DNA from 3 places in the Anoxybacillus eryuanensis genome. Region 1 is predicted to be linked to each of the others. Evidence: riboswitches for the same ligand, from Rfam matches in the RefSeq annotation. Region 1 holds a riboswitch; each other region holds the start of a gene.

Region 1 (7,610 bases):
CGCAAGCACGACTCCCGACCAATAGTCCGGATAACCGGGATCGGGAACGAGCACCACGTCTCCCGGGTTTAATAAACAAAGCGGCATTTCGACAAGCCCAGCTTTTCCGCCAAATAAAATGGCGACTTCTTTTTCTGGGTCAATCGTCACCCCGTATTCGCGCTCGTAAAACGTAGCGACCGCCTCTTTTACAAACGAATAGCCGCGAAATGGTGAATATTTATGATACATCGGCTTTGCCACCGCCTGTTGCATCGCGCTCACAATATGCGCCGGCGTCGGCTGATCGGGATTTCCTTGTCCGAGATTAATGACATCGTGCCCTTCAGCAATGACCGCATTCACTTTTTGCACAAGCGACGCAAAAAATTGCTTCGGTAGTTGTTGTAACACGTTCGATTGTGGAAATATGTTCATTTTTTTCACACCTACTTCACAAAAAGGTTGAAATTCTAGTCAAGTATCATATATCGTAAAAATCAAAATGTAAAGAAAATTTTTTAGAGGTGAATGATATGAACATCGCTTGCATACAAATGGACATTGCGTTTGGAGCACCCGAAAAAAATAAACAAACGGTTATGCGATACATCGAACAAATCGCTCGTGACGTTGACGTCGTCGTTTTGCCTGAACTATGGACGACAGGCTATGATTTAACGAGATTAACAGACATCGCTGACGAAAACGGCGAAGAAACAAAAGCGTTTCTCGCATCCGTTGCGCGCACGTACGATGTACATATCGTCGGCGGATCGGTCGCGAAAAAAACGAACGAACGAATGACAAATACGATGTATGTCGTCAATCGAAACGGCGACGTCGTTGGCGAATATAGTAAACTTCATTTGTTCCAATTGATGGATGAGCATTTGTATTTGCAAGCTGGAGAAACGATGGGGCTATTTTCGCTCGATGAAACGACGTGTGCCGGCGTCGTTTGTTACGACATTCGTTTTCCAGAATGGATTCGCGCGCATGCGCTACATGGCGCAGAAGTATTGTTTGTCGTCGCCGAATGGCCACTTTCTCGTCTTCATCATTGGCGTACGCTATTAACGGCGCGGGCAATTGAAAATCAATGTTACGTCGTCGCTTGCAATCGCGCGGGAAAAGACCCGAACAACGAGTTTGCTGGACATTCGCTGATCATTGATCCGTGGGGAAACATTCTTGCCGAAGGAGATGAACAAGAAGGGATTATTGTGGCGAATATCGACATAAACGACGTGCAAGACGTGCGTGCGCGCATCCCGATTTTTGCCGACCGTCGCCCAGATGTGTATAAAATTTTTGAAAAAAAAGATTGACAAACAAGCATAAAGCGATGTATGATTCGAATCAAGCGAATTCACGAAACTTTTTCACTGTTCAAAACATTTAAATAACGATAAACACTCTTATCAAGAGCAGGTGGAGGGACGAGCCCGATGAAGCCCGGCAACCGGCGATGACGCACGGTGCTAATTCTTGCAGCAGTAGGCTGAGAGATAAGAGGTGCGAAGCAAACTTCAAACCTCTTTCGTTCAGCGAAAGAGGTTTTTTATTTTGAGAGGAGGCATGTATATGTACGAACCATTGACAGAACAAAAAGCGATTGCCCTTGCTGTTCGTTTAGGGCTATTTGGAGAAGATGCGCTTCTTTCAAGTCAAGAAATTGGCGACGGGAACTTAAATCTCGTCTTTCGCATCGTCAACGAACGAACAAACGACAGCATCATCATCAAACAAGCGTTGCCGTATGCAAAAGTCGTTGGCGAAAGCTGGCCGCTTACATTAAAACGGGCAACGATCGAAAGCCAAGCGTTGCGCACGTTCGCGAGCTACGTTCCTCACTATGTTCCGAAAGTGTACTATTCCGATGAGACATTAGCAATTACAGTGATGGAAGATTTGTCGCATTTACACATTGCACGCCGCGGACTGATTGAAGGAAAAACGTTCCCGCGTTTATCGGAACATATCGGCGAATTTGTCGCCAAAACGGCGTTTTACACGTCGGATTTTGGCATGAATCAACAACAAAAAAAGAAGCTCGTACAACAATTTACAAATCCCGAACTATGTAAAATTACGGAAGATCTCGTCTTTACTGACCCGTTTTTTGACCACGACACGAACAACTTTGAAGCAGAACTTCGCGCCGATGTCGAACAGCTTTGGCAAGATGATGTGCTTCAGCGCGAAACAGCGAAATTAAAACGGCTTTTTTTAACGAAAGCGGATGTGTTGCTTCATGGCGATTTACATACGGGAAGCATTTTCGCAAGCGATGAGGAAACGAAAGTGATCGACCCGGAGTTTGCGTTTTACGGTCCGATCGGCTTTGATTTAGGGCAATTTTTCGCCAATTTATTGTTAAACGCCCTCTCTCGTCATGAACGTGACCGCGAACCGCTTTTTGCTCATATTGAAAACACATGGGACGTCTTTACCCGCACGTTTGCTGAGCTTTGGCGCGAAAGCAACGAACCGTATGCGCGCACATGTGGCGTGCTCGATGACATCATAGGCGATGCGCTCGTTGAGGCGATCGGCTTTGCCGGTTGTGAAGTCATTCGCCGGACGATCGGGTTGGCGCATGTGGCGGACCTTGATGAATTGCCGCTTGAGCGCAGACTTCACGCAAAACGTCATGCCCTTCGTCTCGGTCGTGAGCTCATCGTGCAGCGAAACAAATTAACGATTACAGACTTGAAACATCTTGTACAACAAACGGTGCATGTGAACAGCTAGGAGGAACAAAATGAAATCGGTACAATGGCATGATACACATATTACGATTTTAAACCAACAAGCGCTGCCTCATAAGACTGAATATTTAGAATTAAAAAACATAAAAGACGTATGGGATGCGATCGTTACGTTAAAAGTGCGCGGGGCGCCAGCAATCGGCATGACTGCCGCCTACGGTTTAGCACTTGCCGCCCAATCATATGAGACCGATGATTTAGCAACATTTCATGCCCAACTAAAACACGACCGCGACTATTTAGCAAGCTCGCGCCCGACCGCCGTCAATTTATTTTGGGCGCTTGACCGGCTCGTAAAAAGCGTTGCGAACGCCACATCCGTCAACGAAGCGAAAACGACGCTCATTCATGAAGCGATTTGCATTCAAATCGAAGATGAAGACGTCTGTCGTCGCATCGGTGAACATGCCCTTTCCTTGTTTCAAGACGGCGACCGTATCATGACGATTTGCAATGCAGGAGCGATTGCCACAGCCCGTTACGGCACCGCACTTGCGCCGTTTCATTTAGCGAAAGAAAAAGGGATCGCGCTTCATGCGTACGCTTGCGAAACACGCCCGGTGTTGCAAGGAGCAAGGCTAACCGCATGGGAACTTTCCGAAGCTGGCGTCGATGTGACGCTCATTACAGATAACATGGCGGCACAAACGATGAAAGCGAAGCACATTTCCGCAGTCATCGTCGGGGCAGATCGCATTGCCGCCAACGGCGATACAGCAAACAAAATCGGCACGTTCGGCTTAGCCATTTTAGCGAAAGCGTTCAACATTCCATTTTACGTCGCCGCCCCGCTATCGACGATCGACTTACAGACGAAAACAGGCGACGACATTCCGATTGAAGAGCGAGCGAAAGAAGAAGTCACACATATCGGCGGCGTGCGCATCGCGCCAGATGTGAACGTCTACAATCCGGCATTCGATGTCACACCGCACGAACTCATTACCGGCATCATTACGGAAAAAGGGATCATCTTCGGCGACTACGAAACGAAACTGCCGACATTATTTGAGGAGGTTTTGGCATGAAAAACATATGGGCAATTATCGTGCTTTTATTCGCGCTTTTAGTCGGTTGCACAAACGAACAAGACGCCGTCTCAAAACGAGCGGAACAACCGAAAGAAGAAGCGAAACAAACGAACGAAACAACGGATGAAAAAGCGGACATTCCTGCAGCATTAAACAAACCGATTAAAATTGCTGCCATTATGCAAATGTCGATCGGTACATTTTCATCGCAATATATCGCTGGTGTAAAAGAACAAGTCGCGAAATTTGGCGGCGACGTGCAAATTTATAACGCTGACAACGATTTAACGAAAATGGCATCGTACGTCGAAACAGCGATCAACCAAAACGTCGATGCGATTTTATTAGACCATGGGCGCGCAGATGCATTAAAAGCACCTGTTGAAAAAGCGCTGGAGAAAGGCATTCACGTCGTTGCGTTTGATAACGATTTAAACATTCCAGGAGTCACCGTCATTGACCAAGACGATTACAGCTTAGCATGGAAAACGTTAAAAACGTTAGCGGAAGATTTAAACGGTGAAGGAGAAATTGTCACGATTTGGGTCGGCGGCTTTACGCCAATGGAACGCCGCCATGTCATTTACGAAGCGTTTCAAAAACGGTATCCGAACATTAAAGAAGTAGCGAAATTCGGCACCGCAAGCGCCAACACCGCTTTAGATACACAAACACAAATGGAAGCGATTTTGAAAAAATATCCGAACAAAGGTGACATCGACGCGGTTTTTGCGACATGGGATGAGTTCGCCAAAGGAGCAACGCGCGCCATTCAACAAGCAGGTCGAACAGAAATTAAAGTGTATGGCATCGACTTAAGCGACGAAGATTTACAACTCATTCAACAACCAAATAGCCCATGGGTCGCAACAACGGCAACCGACCCAGCGGAAGTCGGTCGCGTTCAAGTGCGCTTTGCGTATCAAAAAATTGCCGGAGAACAAACGCCAAGCATTTATTCACTTGAACCACACTTAGTGAAACGTTCAGACTTGCCGAGCACACCAATTACGATGAACGAGCTAAACAACTACATGCCAAGCTGGGGACAATCGAACGTTGCCATCTCCCCATGGATGAAGACGCTTGAAGAAAAGGTGAAAAAGCAATGAGCGGTTTGCGCATGAAACGAATCGTCCATACATTTGGCGATGTGACCGTATTAAACGGCGTGAACTTCCATGTCCAACCGGGCGAAGTTCACGCCCTTTTAGGTATGAATGGAGCTGGAAAAAGCACGTTAATGAACATTTTAGCTGGCGTCTTGCAGCCGGTGAGCGGAACGATTGAAATAGACGGAAAGGTGCATACATTTTCTTCTCCGAAAGATGCAAAACGAGCAGGCATCGGACATGTCGTACAAGAAGTGGATGTGGCATTATTCCCTGCTTTGTCCGTATATGAAAATATTCTCGCTGAACAAATTGTCGCGCAAAAACAAATATCGTTTTCTAAAACGAAACATCGGGTTGCTGTTTTACAACTGCTTGAGCGCGTCGGCTTAACACATTTGTCACCTGATGTCTCTGTACAAACATGCACGCTTCATGAAAAACAACTCATTTTGCTAGCACGCGTCCTTTCTTCTTCTGCTCGCTACATTATTTTAGATGAGCCAACCGCCTCGTTAAGCGAAGAAGAAACGAAACGATTGTTTGCGATGATCGAACAGCTAAAAGCGCAAGGGGTGTCGTTTATTTACATTTCGCATAAATTGCACGAAGTAAAACGCATATGCGATCGAATGACGATTTTGCGGGATGGCGAAGTCGTATACGAAGGCGATGTGTCGCTCGCGACAGAAGATATCGTTCGCCATATGGTCGGACGGCAAACGGAGGTGCGCAACGAACGGACACGCAACATAAGCGAAGAAACGATATTTGAAGTCAAACAATTGTACATTCCAAAAACGAAAACAACAGTCGATCTTGCTGTTCGGCGCGGTGAAATTGTCGGCATTGCCGGCATCGTCGGGGCAGGAAAAACAGAGTTGGCCGAAAGCATCATCGCTCATGTCGAAACGACAGGCGAACGCATCGTGCGTGGGGAAAAACAAACATGGACCTCGCCAAAAGATGCGATTGAAGCGGGCGTTTGTTTCATTCCAGAAGAACGGCGAAAACAAGGGCTTTTTATGAACGAAACGGTCGAAAAAAATGTCACGGTGCGTCTATTGTCAAATATCGCCCCATGGCAATGGATTCAAAAACGGAACGAGCGCGCCATCGCAACAAGCCTCATTTCATCGTTACATATTCGCCCATCTTCGCCGACGGCGCTTGTGAAACATTTAAGCGGCGGCAATCAACAAAAAGTGGTGATCGGGAAATGGTTACAAACAAATAGCGACGTCTTTCTTTTTGATGAGCCGACAAAAGGCATTGACGTACATGCGAAGGAAGAAGTATTTTCGATTATTCGCGCGCTCGCTGAAAAAGGAAAAGCGATCATTTATTTCACGAGCGAATGTCAAGAATTGCTTCATATCGCCGATACGATTTACGTTATGGTCGACGGTCAGTTCGTAAAAAAAGTGGACGCACTCGAAGCGACATATGAACAGCTCGTCTATGACATGACTGGGGGTGGAACGAATTGAAGTTTTTATACAAATACGGAACGATACTCGCCATCGTTATCGTCATCGCTTTTTTTAGTCTCACGCTCGATTCATTTTTTACGTATGCCAACTTTAGCGACATTTTGCGTTCCATTTCGATCGTCACGCTCGTTGCGATCGGCATTACGTTTTCGTTAATTGTCGATGGATTCGATTTATCCGTCGGCTCGACAGTCAGTTTGGCAACCATCGCAAGCGCCTCCGCGCTCGTTTTACATCGCCAAGAGCTGCTTGTTGCGCTTATCGTCCCACTTATACTCGGTGCGCTCGTCGGAATACTGAATGCGTTTCTCATTATCCGTCTTCGTTTACCTGACTTATTGGCGACGTTAGCGGTGATGTACATCATTAACGGCGTACAGCTCACATACACGAAAGGATTTTCCATTTATAACGACATGCCACTTCCAGAAGGTGGCGTGGCACCGGGAAAATTCATTCCATCATTTTTATTTATCGGACAAGGGGAACTGTTTGGCATTCCGTTTTCTGTGTTGCTTATGCTTTTGCTCGTCATTGGCGCTCATCTTTTTTTAACGTATACAAAAACGGGGCGTTTATTTTATATGACAGGAGAAAATCGTGAAGCAGCCCATCTCACCGGTATTCCTGTCAACCGCTACCGCACGTATGCGTATGTCATTAGCGGGATGTTTGCGGCTTTAGGCGGCATTGTGCTCGCTTCACGCATCGGCACGGGTCAAGTGTCGGCGGGCGCATCACTGTTAATGGACGGTGTAGCTGCTGCGTTTATCGGCTTTTCTGTATTTGGCATCGGCAAACCGAATGTGATCGGTACGTTACTTGGCTCGATTTTTATTGGCGTCTTGTTAAACGGGCTGACGATGATGAACGTTCCGTATTACGCGCAAGATATTGTAAAAGGCGCACTATTAATTTTCGCACTTGCGTTGTCCCATATGGTTAAAAAATAACCCACCTTACGCGAGGTGGGTTTCAAACGTCCGTTCTTTTTCTACTTTTTCAATCAGTTCATCAATTAGACGAACGACTTCAACCGATGCTTGTTCAAGTTCGATCAGTTGCGCTTCGGCACCTTTTATATCGCCTTTCGCGTACGCTTCAGCAGCTTGTTTTGCTGCAACGTGAACGCGTTCGTGCGGTGCGTTTAACTTTTCATACGCTGGCGTGCCTTGCAGTTGTTTTTTCGTCTGTTCATCAAAATACCATTTGCCTAATCGG
Region 2 (7,610 bases), 150 kb from region 1:
GCTGCGACAACACCTGCTAAAAAGCTCCCTTCATCTTCTTTAAACGTAATGGACGTAATGTTTGGGAGGTCAGATACCGCGTCAATTAATATAAATTGCTGTTTCGGATATTTTTTGGCGACTTTTTCTAAATCTTGTTGCACCATAAAACCGAGTCCGATGACGAGATCGTTTCCTGCTTCAACGAGTTCTGTTAACCCTTTTTCATACGTTCCTGTTTCTTTTAACTCACGGTAGTCAAAAAAGATGCCGAGCTCATCTCTCGCTTTCATTAACCCTTGAAATGCCGAGTCGCTAAACGATTGATCGCCAAGTCCAACGTCTGATAACATAATTCCCACTTTTATTCGCTCTTTCGGCTGAAAGGAGCTCGTTTGTGAACACCCAGCGGCAAGCAACAAAACAAATGCCATCATGAGTGAAATCATTTTTTTCATAAAATTCCCTCATCTCCTTATCTTTCGATCAAATCTCACTTCATTTATTATATCGACAACATTCGACAGTTTGTTTACTTTTTATATATAAAGATTTTGTAAAGTTGTTCATATGTCAACAATCGACTATAATGGAAACACAACGAATTTATATTGAGGTGATGTATATGTCAAAAGAAAGTTCATTTGATATTGTGTCGAAAGTCGATTTGTCAGAAGTAACAAACGCCGTCAACATCGCGTTAAAAGAAATTCAAAACCGCTATGATTTTAAAGGAAGCAAAAGCGACATTTCACTTGAAAAAGATGAACTCATTTTAATTTCTGACGATGAATTTAAGCTCGAGCAACTCAAAGACGTGCTCATCGGCAAGCTCATTAAGCGCGGTGTGCCAACGAAAAACATTCAATACGGAAAAATTGAACCCGCCTCTGGCGGAACGGTGCGCCAACGTGCCAAACTCGTTCAAGGCATCGACAAAGACAATGCGAAAAAAATTAACACAATCATTAAAAATACAGGTTTAAAAGTAAAAAGTCAAATTCAAGAAGACCAAATTCGCGTCAGCGGCAAAAGTAAAGACGATCTACAAAAAGTGATTGCCGCCATTCGCGAAGCAGACTTGCCAATCGACGTCCAATTCGTCAACTATCGTTAAGAAGGCGCACAGCCTTCTTTTTTAAAAAGATAAATAAGTTAGAAATTTCAGATATATAAAACTGTCTAGCTCCAAGCGCCATCGGCTCGAATCGCTCCACCCCTTCTTTCGGCGGCAACACATTGAGTTTGCGTCCTTGAAATATCCCACGCAAGCCAAAGCTTTGATTTGGATGAGCCTCCTCGGTGGGGCTTGTGCGCTCTTCGTGGAGCCAAGGATGGCGACATTTCGCCGTTGCCCGCAGGATGCGGGCTGCCTTTAGGCGAAATTGGGGCGCTTTGCGCTTTTCCGATTAAAAATAGTTGAATATTTCTAAAAAATCAGTTACATTTATGAGTAACTTCATATAACATCTTATCGAGAGAAGGGGAGGGACTGGCCCGATGAACCTTCAGCAACCTGACGATCGTCAAGGTGCTAAGTCCAGACAAGCGATTCGCTTGGAAGATAAGAAGGAGCGCACAACGTCTTCTTCTTATGGAGAAGACTTTTTTAGTTTGAAAAAGAAACGGAGGAATGGACGTGGGACTGTTAGACGATTTAAAACAACGCATCGTCATCGCCGATGGAGCGATGGGGACATTATTATATGCGCACGGCATCGATCGTTGTTTTGAAGAATTAAACGTAACAAAACCGGAAGAAATCGTTCATATTCACGAAGCGTATATCGAAGCAGGCGCTGAAGTGATCCAAACGAACACATATGGCGCCAACTATGTAAAACTTGCTCGCTACGGCTTGCAAGACGATGTCAAAGAAATCAATAAAGCGGCTGTCCAACTTGCCAAACAAGCCTCAAAAGGACGCGCCTACGTGCTCGGTACGATCGGAGGATTGCGCAGCACAAACAAAAGCACGATTTCGCTTGAAGAAGTGAAACGGACGTTCCGTGAACAGCTGTATGTGTTGTTAGACGAAGAAGTTGACGGACTTTTACTTGAAACGTATTACGATTTCGAAGAATTGCAAACCGTTCTTTCCATCGCTCGGAAAGAAACGACGTTGCCGATCATCGCCCACGTCACGCTTCATGACATTGGCGTCTTGCAGCACGGCATACCGCTTGCTGAAGCGCTTCGTCAGTTAGAACTACTTGGCGCCGATGTCGTCGGCTTAAACTGTCATCTCGGTCCATATCATATGTTGCGTTCGCTCGAAGAAGTGCCGATTCCAACGCGCGCCTTTTTATCGGTGTACCCGAACGCGAGCTTGCCACAATACCGCGACGGACGATTCATTTACGAAACGAGCGAACAATATTTTGAAGAAACAGCCCGCGCGTTTCGTGATCAAGGAGTACGACTCATTGGTGGCTGTTGTGGCACGACGCCAAAACATATTGCCGCGATTGCTCGCGCCCTTCCCGATCGCACACCTGTATATAAAAAAGAAGTAAAACAACGACATACAATCGTCGTTCAAGAAGCAGAACAAACGAAAGAGCCTTCCCTCGCCGACATCGCACGCACACGACGTTCGATTATCGTTGAGCTCGATCCGCCAAAAAAACTCGGCTTAACGAATTTTTTAGAAGGCGCAAAAGCGTTAAAAGAAGCACATATTGATGCGCTAACGCTTGCCGACAACTCGCTTGCGACACCGCGCATTAGCAACGTCGCCGTCGGAACGATCGTCAAACAACAGCTAAATATGCGCCCACTTATTCATATTACATGCCGTGACCGCAACTTAATCGGCTTGCAGTCGCATTTAATGGGGCTTCATACGCTCGGCATGACCGACGTGCTCGCTTTAACCGGTGATCCGTCCAAAGTCGGCGATTTTCCAGGCGCAACGTCCGTATACGATTTATCATCATTTGACCTCATTTCATTAATTCGGCAATTTAACGAAGGGCTTTCGTATTCAGGTAAACCGCTCGGACAAAAAACGAACTTTTCCATCGCTGCGGCCTTTAACCCGAATGTGCGCCATTTAGATAAAGCAGTGAAACGGCTAGAGAAAAAAATCGAATGCGGTGCGCACTACTTTTTAACACAACCGCTGTATAGCGAAAAACAAATCGAAGACGTATATGAAGCGACAAAACATTTACCAACGCCGATTTACATCGGCATTATGCCGCTCACAAGCGCGCGCAACGCGGACTTTTTACATCATGAAGTGCCAGGCATTACGCTGTCAGACGACATTCGTGCCCGCATGGCTGCGTGCGCCAACAATCCTGTTCAATCAACAAAAGAAGGCTTGGCGATCGCTAAATCACTCATCGACGCCGCATTCGATTTATTCCGCGGTATCTATTTAATTACGCCATTTTTACGCTACGACATGACGGTCGAACTCGTTCGCTACATTCATGAAAAAGAGCGGCTCACAAAAGAAAGGACGGTTTACTATGGCTAGTTTGTTTGAACAGCTGGAGAAAAAGATTTTAATTATTGACGGTGCGATGGGAACGATGATTCAATCGGCAAACTTAACAGCGGACGATTTTGGCGGTGAAGCGTACGAAGGGTGTAACGAATATTTAACACTCACTGCCCCGCACGTCATTTCACATATTCATGAAGCTTATTTTGCCGCAGGAGCAGACATCGTTGAAACGAATACGTTCGGAGCAACACGCATCGTCTTAGACGAATACAACCTCGGCCATTTGGCGCTTGAATTAAATATCGAAGCCGCGAAACTCGCGAAACGCGCGGCAGAAAAATATGCGACGACTGCACACCCGCGCTTTGTCGCTGGCTCGATAGGTCCGACGACAAAAACGCTGTCCGTCACAGGAGGAGCAACGTTTGCTGAACTCGTTTCTTCCTACGAAGAACAAGCGCGCGGCTTACTGCTTGGCGGCGTCGATTTGTTGTTGTTAGAAACGTGCCAAGATACGTTAAACGTGAAAGCTGCTTTTCTCGGCATTACCGAAGCGTTCAAAACGGTTGGAAAGCAAGTGCCGCTTATGATTTCTGGAACGATTGAACCGATGGGAACAACGCTTGCCGGACAAACGATCGAATCGTTTTTTATTTCCATTCAACATATGAAACCATTTGCGGTCGGTTTAAACTGCGCAACAGGTCCTGAATTTATGACCGATCATTTGCGCTCACTCGCTTCATTAGCGAACACCGCCGTCAGCTGCTATCCGAACGCTGGTCTTCCTGACGAAGAAGGACATTATCACGAAACGCCAGACATGCTCGCAAAAAAAATTCGCCAATTTGCCGAAAAAGGATGGCTAAATATCGTCGGCGGCTGTTGCGGCACGACGCCACAACATATTCAAGCGATTGCCGAAGCTGTACGCGACATTCCACCGCGTGCGATCCCGAAACAGTTTGCGATGCACGCTGTCTCAGGCATTGATGCACTTATTTATGACGAAACGATGCGACCGCTCTTTGTCGGCGAACGAACGAACGTCATCGGTTCGCGCAAATTTAAGCGGCTCATCGCGGAAGGCAAATACGAAGAAGCGGCAGAAATTGCCCGTGCCCAAGTAAAAAATGGGGCGCACGTCATCGACATTTGTTTGGCGGACCCTGACCGCGATGAAAAAGAAGATATGGAGCAATTTATTCAACAAGTCGTGAAAAAAGTGAAAGTGCCGCTCGTTATCGACTCGACCGATGAAGACGTCATCGCCTGCGCCTTGTCGTATTCGCAAGGAAAAGCAATCATCAACTCCATTAATTTAGAAGACGGCGAAGAACGCTTTGAAAAAATTGTTCCGCTTCTTCATCAATACGGGGCAGCGGTCGTCGTCGGCACGATTGACGAACAAGGGATGGCGATTGACGCGAAACGAAAGCTAGACATCGCCCTTCGTTCATACGATTTGCTTGTTAACAAATATGGCGTCTCACCACACGATATTATTTTCGATCCGCTCGTTTTTCCGATCGGCACAGGAGACGAACAATACATCGGCGCAGCAAAAGAAACGATCGAAGGCATTCGTCTCATCAAACAACATTTGCCAAACTGTTTAACGATGCTCGGCATTAGTAACGTGTCCTTCGGTTTGCCACCTGTCGGACGCGAAGTGTTAAACTCCGTCTTTTTATACCATTGCACACAAGCGGGACTTGATTATGCAATCGTCAATACAGAAAAATTAGAGCGATTCGCTTCCATTCCAGAAGAAGAAGTGCGCTTAGCCGAAGCGTTGTTATTTGACACAAACGATGAGACGTTAAACGCGTTTATTCAATTTTATCGCGATAAAACGAAACAGCCGAAACAAAAAGACGTCCATATGACGTTAGAAGAACGGCTCGCCACATATATCATTGAAGGAACGAAAGATGGGCTGATCGAAGATTTGACGCTCGCCTTACAGACGTACAGCCCGCTTGACATTATTAACGGTCCGCTGATGAACGGAATGGACGAAGTCGGTCGCCTATTTAACGATAACCAGCTTATCGTTGCCGAAGTGTTGCAAAGCGCAGAAGTGATGAAAGCAGCCGTCGCCTTTTTAGAGCCATATATGGAAAAAAACGAAACGAGCGTGAAAGGAAAAGTGTTGCTTGCGACCGTCAAAGGCGATGTGCACGACATCGGCAAAAATTTAGTCGACATTATTTTAAGCAACAACGGATTTCGCGTCGTCGATTTAGGCATTAAAGTAACACCCCAACAGCTCATCGAAGCGGTACGTCACGAACAGCCCGATATGATCGGCTTATCGGGGTTGCTTGTGAAATCGGCTCAACAAATGGTGCTCACCGCCCAAGACTTAAAACAAGCGGGCATTTCGCTACCGATTTTAGTCGGCGGTGCAGCGTTATCGCGCAAATTTACCGATACGAAAATTGCCCCGGAATATGACGGCATCGTTTTATATGCGAAAGACGCGATGGAAGGACTTTCGCTTGCGAATCGCATCGTCCAACAAGACATCGCCTATGAGAAAAAAGAAAAAATCGAACATGTCACAAAACGACAAAGCGCCGTCGCCGTTATGACAAAATCGAACGTGAAGCCAGCGCCTGTTTATGTTCCGACCGATACAGAGCGACATATATTGCCACACATTCCGCTTTCCCATATTGAACCGTACGTCAATTGGCAAATGCTTCTCGGTCACCATCTCGGTTTAAAAGGAAACGTTAAAAAACTGCTGGCGGAAGGAAATGAAAAAGCGACGATGTTAAAAGAGTTGATCGACGAACTGCTCGCTGAAGCCAAACAAACAACGTCACTTGCACTAAAAGCGGTATATCAATTTTTCCCAGCAAAAAGCGACGGCGATACGGTCGTCATTTACGACCCGCGCGATCAACAAACAGTTATCGAGACATTTACGTTTCCAAGACAAACGAAAGCACCGTATTTATGTTTAGCCGACTATCTTTCTCGTGAACAAATCGACTACGTCGGGCTATTTGCCGTCACCGCTGGCCGAGGCGTGCGCGATTTAGCCCAACGTTTCAAAGAAGAAGGGCAGTTTTTAAAAAGCCATGCGATTCAAGCGTTAGCGCTTGAACTCGCAGAAGGATTAGCGGAGCGCGTTCATCAAATTATGCGCGACCGCTGGGGCTTTCCTGATTCGCCTGATTTTACAATGGAAGAACGGTTTGCAGCAAAATACCAAGGACAACGTTTTTCTTTCGGCTACCCTGCTTGTCCAAATCTGGAAGACCAAGAAAAGCTGTTCCGCCTTTTACGCCCAGAAGAAATCGGCATTCATTTAACGGAAGGCTATATGATGGAACCAGAAGCGTCCGTTTCAGCGATCGTCTTCGCCCATCCCGAAGCAAGATACTTTAACGTGTTGTGAAAAAGCTGATCGCCATCAGCTTTTTCACAATATCCATTCTTTATAAATCAATCCCTTTCATCGCTTGAACGCCTTGATGATAGTAATGTTTCACTTCTTTCATTTCCGTCACTAAATCAGCAAGTTGAATGATGTCCTCTTTTGCGCCTCTTCCTGTCACGACAACATGCGTATGCGCTGGCTTATTCAGCAACGTATGCACAACATCTTGAAGTGGCAAAACATCATCAATCGGAAACGATGTAATCGCTAACGCGACGTTTAGCTCATCTAAAATAACGATATCGTACTCTCCTGACAGCACACGTTCTTTCGCGAGCGCCCACCCTTTTTGTAACGCTTCGCGATGCTCGGTCGGCGTTTTCGTCCATGTAAATCCTACACCTGTTTGATGCACGCCAATGCCGAGCTGCTGTAATACTTTCGCCTCACCATATGGACGGTGCGGCGACTTAATGAATTGAATGACAATCACTTTTTTTCCATGTCCTGCCGCGCGAACAGCAAGACCGACTGCTGCAGTCGTTTTCCCTTTTCCGTCTCCCGTATAAACAATCACCACGTTTCTTCCACCCACTTTAACCGATCATGCAGCTTCACAACATCCCCGACGACAATAATGGCAGGAGAAGAAAGTTTTTTCTCTTGTACGATGTCAACAATCGTTTGTAACGTGCCAACGACCGTCCGCTGCTTATTTGTCGTTGCCCATTCAATTACTGCGACAGGTGTATGGCCATCTTTTCCATGACGTTGCAGCTG
Region 3 (7,610 bases), on a different contig from region 1:
CGCTTCTTTTCTCCATTTTTTAATAATAATGTATGGCGCCATGATTGCTACAGCAACAATGAATGCACCGATAATACCAGAAATACTTGTCCCGATATCTAACCATCCGATCGATGCGCCTCCGCCTTTCAGATTGTAGTCAGGAAGCAAAGCAAGCGATTGCTGGAGACGTTCAAACGCGTGATGAATTGCTGTTGTTGCATGCAGTTCATCCGTACCGATCGTATGAAAAATAGACCACTCTAATCCATCTGGCTTAGAAGAGGCGATGGATGAAAAAATGCCACCAATCATTAGAGCGAGCAAACCGAGCGTCCCGATGAGGCGATTCATCGGCGTCTCTATTGTTGGCGAAAGCTCTGGTTTTGTTTTTGCAACAAAGGAGATAACAGTAGCGGTAGCTATTCCTTCTACAATGCCAATCGCTAAATGAATAGGTTGCATAAATAATGTGAAAGTTGTAAATGGAAGCTCGACTTTGCCAGACAACAATGTTTGAACGACGACACTAAATGCACCGAGTTGTAATCCAACGACAGCAGCAATGATGGAGGCCAACCATATGTTCGTTCGACGAATGAGCCGCTTGTATACAGGATAGGCGATAAAACATGTGTAAAAGCCGAGATTAAGCACGTTACATCCGAAAGCTAACAGGCCACCGTCTGCAAAAAAGAGTGCTTGTATAAATAAAACGACGGATAACGTTAAAAATGCTGCATACGGACCGAGCAAAGCGGCGAGCAACAGTCCGCCTCCTAAATGTCCGCTCGATCCTGTACCTGGAATAGCAAAGTTAATCATTTGCGCGGCAAATACAAATGCTCCGAGCACTCCCATAAGTGGTAGCTTTTTTTCATCGGCTTCAATGTTCAATTTTTTTAATGAGTAGCTTGCTATACCTGCTGTAGCCCCCCACATCGCCACTCCTACCGTAGGTGAAATGAGCGCATCTGCCATATGCATAGCCAATCCCCCCTCATGCTTTATTATAGGGGAGATGTATGCTTAAAAGCTATTTTATTTTTTCTTTTAGCTTACTTACTATATAATTTTTCGTCTTTTCGTCATAAACACCATTTTTATTTCCACCAGAAAACATGAGATTGACCCGTTGCACAGCATCTAACGTTTTTTTGCCGAATATCCCGTCTTCTGCTCCACATTTGAAATTGATTGCATTTAATGCTTGTTGTAAGAAGCGCACGTCTTCACCACGATCACCGTATCGTAATACTTTATTCGGAAGTTTGTTTATCAATTGTTCGATTGGATTTTGTTGTTTTAGTGGTTGATTGGTCGATTGTGATGGAGGCTTGACTTCTGTCTTGTTTACTTGCTTTTCGATAATTATTTGTTGGCCAGGCTGTAATGTTCGTGGATTGATGTCTGGATTTAGACGAAGTAACGTTTTTACACTTACTCCTGTTTTTTGGCTAATTGCCCATAACGTATCTCCTTGTTGAACGGTATATTGTTTTACTTCTTCTTTGATCTGAACAGTGACGTTCTCTTTTTCATTTAGTACTTCTAAGTAGTTAAAGCACGGGCATTGTTTCCATTCATATCCTTTCAGTTCGTTATGTCCTTTTACGTCTTTATAGTTCGGCAAGATGCTGACAAGTGTTTTGTATAATGCTTTCAATGATTGTTTTTGTTCATTCGTCGGTTGTTGTGTGCGAAAATCCCCTGTTAAACAAATGCCGATGCAGTATGAGTTATGGTTGCCAACATGGTAACTAATTGTTTCTAAATCGTTGCAAAAGTGAATCGTTCCGTCTTGTTCGATAACAAAATGGTATCCGATTCCTGGCCACCCCTTGCTAACATGATAATTAGCAAACGCAAATGCCGAGCCTGTTTTCGTTAAACTATGATGAATAATAATATGTGTTTTTTGCTGCAATGTTGTTTTTTTGTACGACTGTCCAGAACGAGTAGGGAGAAGATGGCGTATATCTTTTAATTGCGGGAGAGCCAATAGTCCATTCATTTTGTATCCTCCTTTTGTTCATTTCTATATACTACTATATGTTTCATAGTAAAAATGGTTTGTACGAAGTCATTAAAAATGAAAAAAGCTGCCGAATAAGCAGGCAGCTTTTGTCGTTTATCCAATTGGTCCACCGAACTGTTCAATGCGTGGGTCAACGTTTTTGAATTTCTTGAAGTTTTCGCGGAACTTCGCCGCAAGTTCTTTTGCTTTTTGTTCGTACGCTTCTTGATCCGCCCATGTGCTTTTTGGTTGTAGCACTTCATCAGGGACACCTGGGACGTGAAGTGGAATGTGTAATCCAAAAATAGGATCTTGAATGGTTTCTACGTTATTTAACTCTCCTTCTAATGCTGCTTTCACCATTGCGCGCGTATACGACAGCTTCATTCGTTCACCAACGCCGTATCCACCACCAGTCCAACCGGTGTTCACTAAAAAGACTTGAACGTCGTGAGCATCGATTTTTTGTCCGAGCATGTCTGCATATCGTGTTGCTGGAAGCGGTAGAAACGGCGAGCCGAAGCATGTAGAGAACGTTGCTTCTGGTGCTGTAATTCCGCGCTCTGTACCCGCTAACTTGCTTGTATACCCGCTTAAGAAATGATACATTGCTTGCTCTTTTGTGAGTTTGCTAATTGGTGGCAATACCCCGAACGCGTCCGCTGTTAAAAAGACGATTGTATGCGGGTGACCAGCAACGCTTGGCTGAACGATGTTATCCATCGCTTCAAGCGGGTATGCTGCACGTGTATTTTCAGTTAACGTCGCATCATCATAGTTTGGTATGCGCGTATCTGGGTCAATCATGACGTTTTCTAATACCGAGCCGAAGCGAATCGCGTCAAAAATTTGTGGCTCTTTTTCACGTGATAAGTTAATGCACTTGGCATAACATCCGCCTTCAATATTAAAGACACCGTTGTTTGACCAACCGTGCTCGTCATCGCCAATTAAGCGACGGTTTGGATCAGCAGAAAGCGTCGTTTTCCCTGTCCCTGATAAACCAAAAAAGAGCGCGACATCGCCTTCTTGACCTACGTTTGCTGAGCAGTGCATCGGGAAGATTCCTTGCTCTGGCAATAAGAAGTTCATGACGGAGAAAATTGATTTTTTCATTTCACCTGCATATTCTGTTCCACCAATTAGCACAGTGCGACGTTCAAACGAGATGATAATAAACGTTTCTGAACGCGTGCCGTCAACGGCTGGATCGGCTTTAAATGTTGGAGCAGAAATGACTGTAAATTGTGGCTCATGCGCTTGTAATTCTTCCGTTGTTGGACGAATGAACAACTGATGGGCGAATAAGTTATGCCAAGCAAATTCGTTGACAACTTGAATCGGCAAACGATAAGCTGGATCAGCGCCTGCGAAGCCATTAAATACAAACAATTCTTCTTTTGTCATTAAGTAGTCGATTACTTTGTTGTAAAGTTTATCAAATACTTCTTCAGAAATTGGCTGATTGACAGTTCCCCAATCAATTTTATGTTTCACGGATGGCTCTTCGACAATATATTTATCTTTCGGGGAGCGACCTGTATATTTTCCTGTTGTTGCACAAATCGCTCCTGATAAAGTAAGAATGCCTTCTTTCCGAGTTAATACCTTCTCTACTAGTCGTGGTACAGATAAGTTATGAAAAACCCCATCCCTTTGTAAGAGTGTCGATAATTTGTTTGTCAGTTCAATGGAATTCATTGGACAAAACCTACCTTTGTTTGATTTATCTTTATGTAAAAAGTATAACACATTTTAATAAATAGTCCATACTAATTCGTGTATTTTTCTTGAATTTATTTTCAAAATCATTACAGTAGAAAAAACGTTGACTCGCTGATGATATATGTGATATGATGCTGAGATGAACGGATACTCTTATCCCGAGTTGGTGGAGGGAGACAGGCCCGATGAAACCCAGCAACCGTCACGTATGTGAAAAGGTGCTAACCTGTGGCAAGGGAACGCCCTTGAACGATAAGAGTGAAAGGCGCAGACAAATGCAAAAACCTTTCCTCTGAAGGAAAGGTTTTTTTCACGATAGACCATAATAAGAGGGATGAGTACCGTATCATTTGTCATTATTATTGAGGAGGAATGTTTGAATGCCTAAACGTCGTCTGTTTACGTCTGAATCTGTAACGGAAGGGCATCCGGATAAAATTTGTGACCAAATTTCCGATGCGATTTTAGATGCGATTTTAGCGAATGATCCAAATGCGCGTGTTGCGTGTGAAACGAGCGTAACAACAGGGCTTGTTTTAGTGAGCGGGGAAATTACAACATCTACATATGTAGATATTCCGAAAATTGTCCGTGAAACGATTCGTGAAATTGGCTATACGCGCGCAAAATACGGCTTTGATGCAGATACGTGCGCTGTATTAACATCAATTGATGAGCAATCTCCAGATATTGCGATGGGTGTTGACAAAGCGTTAGAAGCTCGTGAAGGGCAAATGACAGATGAAGAAATCGAGGCGATCGGTGCAGGTGACCAAGGATTAATGTTTGGCTTCGCGTGCAACGAAACGAAAGAGCTTATGCCGCTTCCAATTTCGCTCGCACATAAACTTGCGCGCCGTCTAGCTGAAGTGCGGAAAGAAGATATCTTACCTTATTTACGTCCAGACGGAAAAACGCAAGTGACAGTGGAGTATGATGAAAACGGCAAACCTGTACGTATCGATACGATCGTTGTTTCTACACAACATCATCCAGAAATTACACAAGATCAAATTGTACGCAACATTAAAGAGCATGTCATTCAACCTGTTGTTCCAGCGGAGTTGATCGATGAAAACACAAAATATTTCATTAACCCAACAGGTCGTTTCGTGATCGGCGGCCCACAAGGTGATGCAGGGTTAACAGGACGCAAAATTATCGTTGACACGTACGGTGGTTATGCTCGTCACGGTGGTGGAGCATTCTCAGGAAAAGACCCAACGAAAGTAGACCGTTCGGCAGCATATGCCGCTCGTTACGTAGCGAAAAACATCGTTGCAGCAGGTCTTGCAGATAAATGTGAAGTGCAGTTAGCGTATGCGATCGGTGTGGCGCAACCAGTATCAATTTCCATTGATACGTTCGGCACAGGTAAAGTATCTGAAGATGTATTAATTGAAGTGGTGCGCAACAATTTTGACCTTCGCCCAGCAGGCATCATCAAAATGCTTGATCTTCGCCGTCCAATTTACAAACAAACAGCTGCTTACGGTCACTTTGGTCGCACAGATATTGATCTTCCTTGGGAGCGTACTGATAAAGCAGAAGCATTAAAACAACAAGCGTTACAGTTAGCGAAGTAAGAAAAGGGAGAGAGTTACGTCATGTAGCTCTCTCTATTTGTTAGTGAAACGGGGTGAAAACATGTGTGGCTTTGTTGGGGTTATATATGATCAACCAAATCAAATATGCGGTGAATGGAAACAGACGTTTCGTCAGATGAATGATGCGATTATTCATCGTGGACCAGATGACGAAGGATATTTTTTCGATGAGCATGTGCATTTTGCTTTTCGTCGTCTGAGCATTATTGATTTAGAGGCAGGTCATCAGCCGCTTTCCTATGAAAATGATCGATATTGGATTATTTTTAATGGAGAAATCTACAACTATATTGAATTGCGCGAGCAACTTGAGCAAAAAGGATATAAATTTACGACACATTCAGATACAGAAGTTATTTTAGCGTTATATGCTGAAACAAAAGAGGCTTGTGTTCAGCAATTGCGCGGTATGTTTGCTTTCGTCATTTGGGATAAAGAAGAAAAAATAGTATTTGCTGCACGCGATCCGTTTGGTATTAAGCCATTTTTTTATACGATTGAAGATGATCGTCTTCTCGTTGCTTCGGAAAAGAAAAGCCTCTTATTAGCAATTGATGGAGATATCAACAGAGAAGCACTCCATCATTATTTAACGTTTCAATATGTGCCAGAGCCACTTACAATGACAGCAAATATTTTTAGACTGAAGCCTGGGCATTATATCAAGAAAAAAATTGGCGAGCAACCGATGTTTGTTCGTTATTTTACCCCAACATTTACGCCGATCCATCAATCAGAAGAAAAGTGGATTAGTGATATTCGCGATGCACTATTCAAATCGATTGAAGTGCATATGCGTAGCGATGTGCCTGTCGGTTCTTTTTTATCCGGTGGGATTGATTCTTCCCTTGTTGTTGCGATAGCTAAACAATTTCATCCGCAGCTCGAGACGTTTTCGGTTGGATTTGCCCGAGAAGGGTTTAGTGAAATAGATGTGGCGAAAGAAACAGCTGATCAACTACACGTTCGACATTACAGCTATATTATTTCTCCAGAAGAATACGTACAAGCACTTCCACGTATTATGTGGCATATGGATGACCCGCTTGCTGATCCTGCCGCTGTCCCGCTTTATTTTGTCGCTCGTGAAGCGAGAAAGCGTGTGACGGTCGTTTTATCAGGTGAAGGGGCAGATGAATTATTTGGAGGTTACAATATTTACCGTGAACCACATTCTTTACGCCTGTTTAATCATCTTCCTCAGCCGATGAAGCACGTATTACGCATGCTCGCTCGTCTTCTTCCAGAAGGAGTGAAAGGAAAAAGTTTTATCGAACGCGGTACGACACCATTGCGTGATAGATATATTGGCAACGCAAAAATGTTTGAGGAAAAAGAAAAAGCCCTTATATTAAAAGGATACAAGAGCGATTGGAAATATACGAACGTAACGAAACATTTATATGATGAAACAGCGTTATACGATCCCGTCGAACAAATGCAATATGTCGATTTGCATACGTGGTTATGTGGAGATATTTTGTTAAAGGCTGACAAAATGACGATGGCTCATTCGCTTGAGTTGCGTGTCCCGTTTTTAGACAAAGAAGTGTTCGCAGTAGCTAAGCATATACCTTCCCACTTGAAAACAGCTAACGGTACAACAAAGTATATATTGCGGAAAGTGGCAGAAGGCATTGTTCCAGACCACGTATTGCATCGTAAAAAACTCGGTTTCCCTGTTCCGATTCGTCACTGGTTAAAAGATGAGTTGTACGATTGGGCAAAAATGATGATCCAACAAAGTGAAACGAATCATTTATTCCATAAGCATGTGCTTTTGCAGTTGCTTAATGATCATGCGACAGGAAAAGCCGATTATAGTCGAAAATTATGGACGGTACTGATGTTTATCGTTTGGCATGCCGTGTATGTAGAAGAAAAGTACGATTTTGCAAAGCCATCTCCGCTCCTTCGCTCTTATGCGTAACGAGACTCGCGTTTATGCATCACTTGTTCATAGTGGGAAAGAAGTTCGGTGAATATGCTGTTCCAGTCTTTCGTTTTTGCGTATTCCCGAGCGGCTTTCCCCATTTGTTTTCGTTTTTCTTTATTTTCTAACATATATTCAATTGCTGCTCGCCAAGCGTTTAAATCATGAGGAGGGCACAATAAACCTGTTTGTTGCTCTTTCACAATTGTTGTTACGCCACCACGATTTGCGCAAACAACAGGAGTTCCTGATGCGAATGATTCTAATACGACATTGCCAAACGTTTCTGTTGGTGATGGAAATGCTAGTACATCTGCGAATGCATATGCTTCAGCGAGTGCCTCTCCGC

What was found. Region 1 has a riboswitch for S-adenosylmethionine ahead of mtnK (S-methyl-5-thioribose kinase). Riboswitches for the same ligand answer to the same signal wherever they lie in the genome.
Region 2: linked by a shared signal. The riboswitch ahead of HNQ84_RS02075 (bifunctional homocysteine S-methyltransferase/methylenetetrahydrofolate reductase) and the one ahead of mtnK (S-methyl-5-thioribose kinase) in region 1 are both predicted to bind S-adenosylmethionine.
Region 3: linked by a shared signal. The riboswitch ahead of metK (methionine adenosyltransferase) and the one ahead of mtnK (S-methyl-5-thioribose kinase) in region 1 are both predicted to bind S-adenosylmethionine.

The regions. Positions count from the first base shown of each region.
Region 1 is NZ_JBPODS010000001.1:234,814-242,423, forward strand. It holds gene HNQ84_RS01260 (pyridoxal phosphate-dependent aminotransferase) at 1-417, opposite strand, end outside; gene HNQ84_RS01265 (carbon-nitrogen family hydrolase) at 516-1,310, shown strand; SAM riboswitch class I at 1,398-1,497, shown strand; gene mtnK (S-methyl-5-thioribose kinase) at 1,567-2,736, shown strand; gene mtnA (S-methyl-5-thioribose-1-phosphate isomerase) at 2,747-3,781, shown strand; gene HNQ84_RS01280 (sugar ABC transporter substrate-binding protein) at 3,778-4,896, shown strand; gene HNQ84_RS01285 (sugar ABC transporter ATP-binding protein) at 4,893-6,386, shown strand; gene HNQ84_RS01290 (ABC transporter permease) at 6,383-7,342, shown strand; gene HNQ84_RS01295 (methyl-accepting chemotaxis protein) at 7,349-7,610, opposite strand, start outside.
Region 2 is NZ_JBPODS010000001.1:386,952-394,561, forward strand. It holds gene HNQ84_RS02060 (BMP family lipoprotein) at 1-437, opposite strand, end outside; gene HNQ84_RS02065 (YajQ family cyclic di-GMP-binding protein) at 605-1,096, shown strand; gene HNQ84_RS02070 (hypothetical protein) at 1,083-1,250, opposite strand; SAM riboswitch class I at 1,448-1,550, shown strand; gene HNQ84_RS02075 (bifunctional homocysteine S-methyltransferase/methylenetetrahydrofolate reductase) at 1,619-3,466, shown strand; gene metH (methionine synthase) at 3,459-6,848, shown strand; gene cobO (cob(I)yrinic acid a,c-diamide adenosyltransferase) at 6,889-7,410, opposite strand; gene cobA (uroporphyrinogen-III C-methyltransferase) at 7,404-7,610, opposite strand, start outside.
Region 3 is NZ_JBPODS010000014.1:25,594-33,203, reverse strand. It holds gene HNQ84_RS12220 (energy-coupling factor ABC transporter permease) at 1-966, opposite strand, end outside; gene HNQ84_RS12225 (energy-coupling factor transporter transmembrane component T family protein) at 1-1, opposite strand, end outside; gene HNQ84_RS12215 (N-acetylmuramoyl-L-alanine amidase) at 1,016-1,993, opposite strand; gene pckA (phosphoenolpyruvate carboxykinase (ATP)) at 2,111-3,697, opposite strand; SAM riboswitch class I at 3,872-3,980, shown strand; gene metK (methionine adenosyltransferase) at 4,102-5,307, shown strand; gene asnB (asparagine synthase (glutamine-hydrolyzing)) at 5,369-7,258, shown strand; gene HNQ84_RS12195 (glycosyltransferase family 4 protein) at 7,249-7,610, opposite strand, start outside.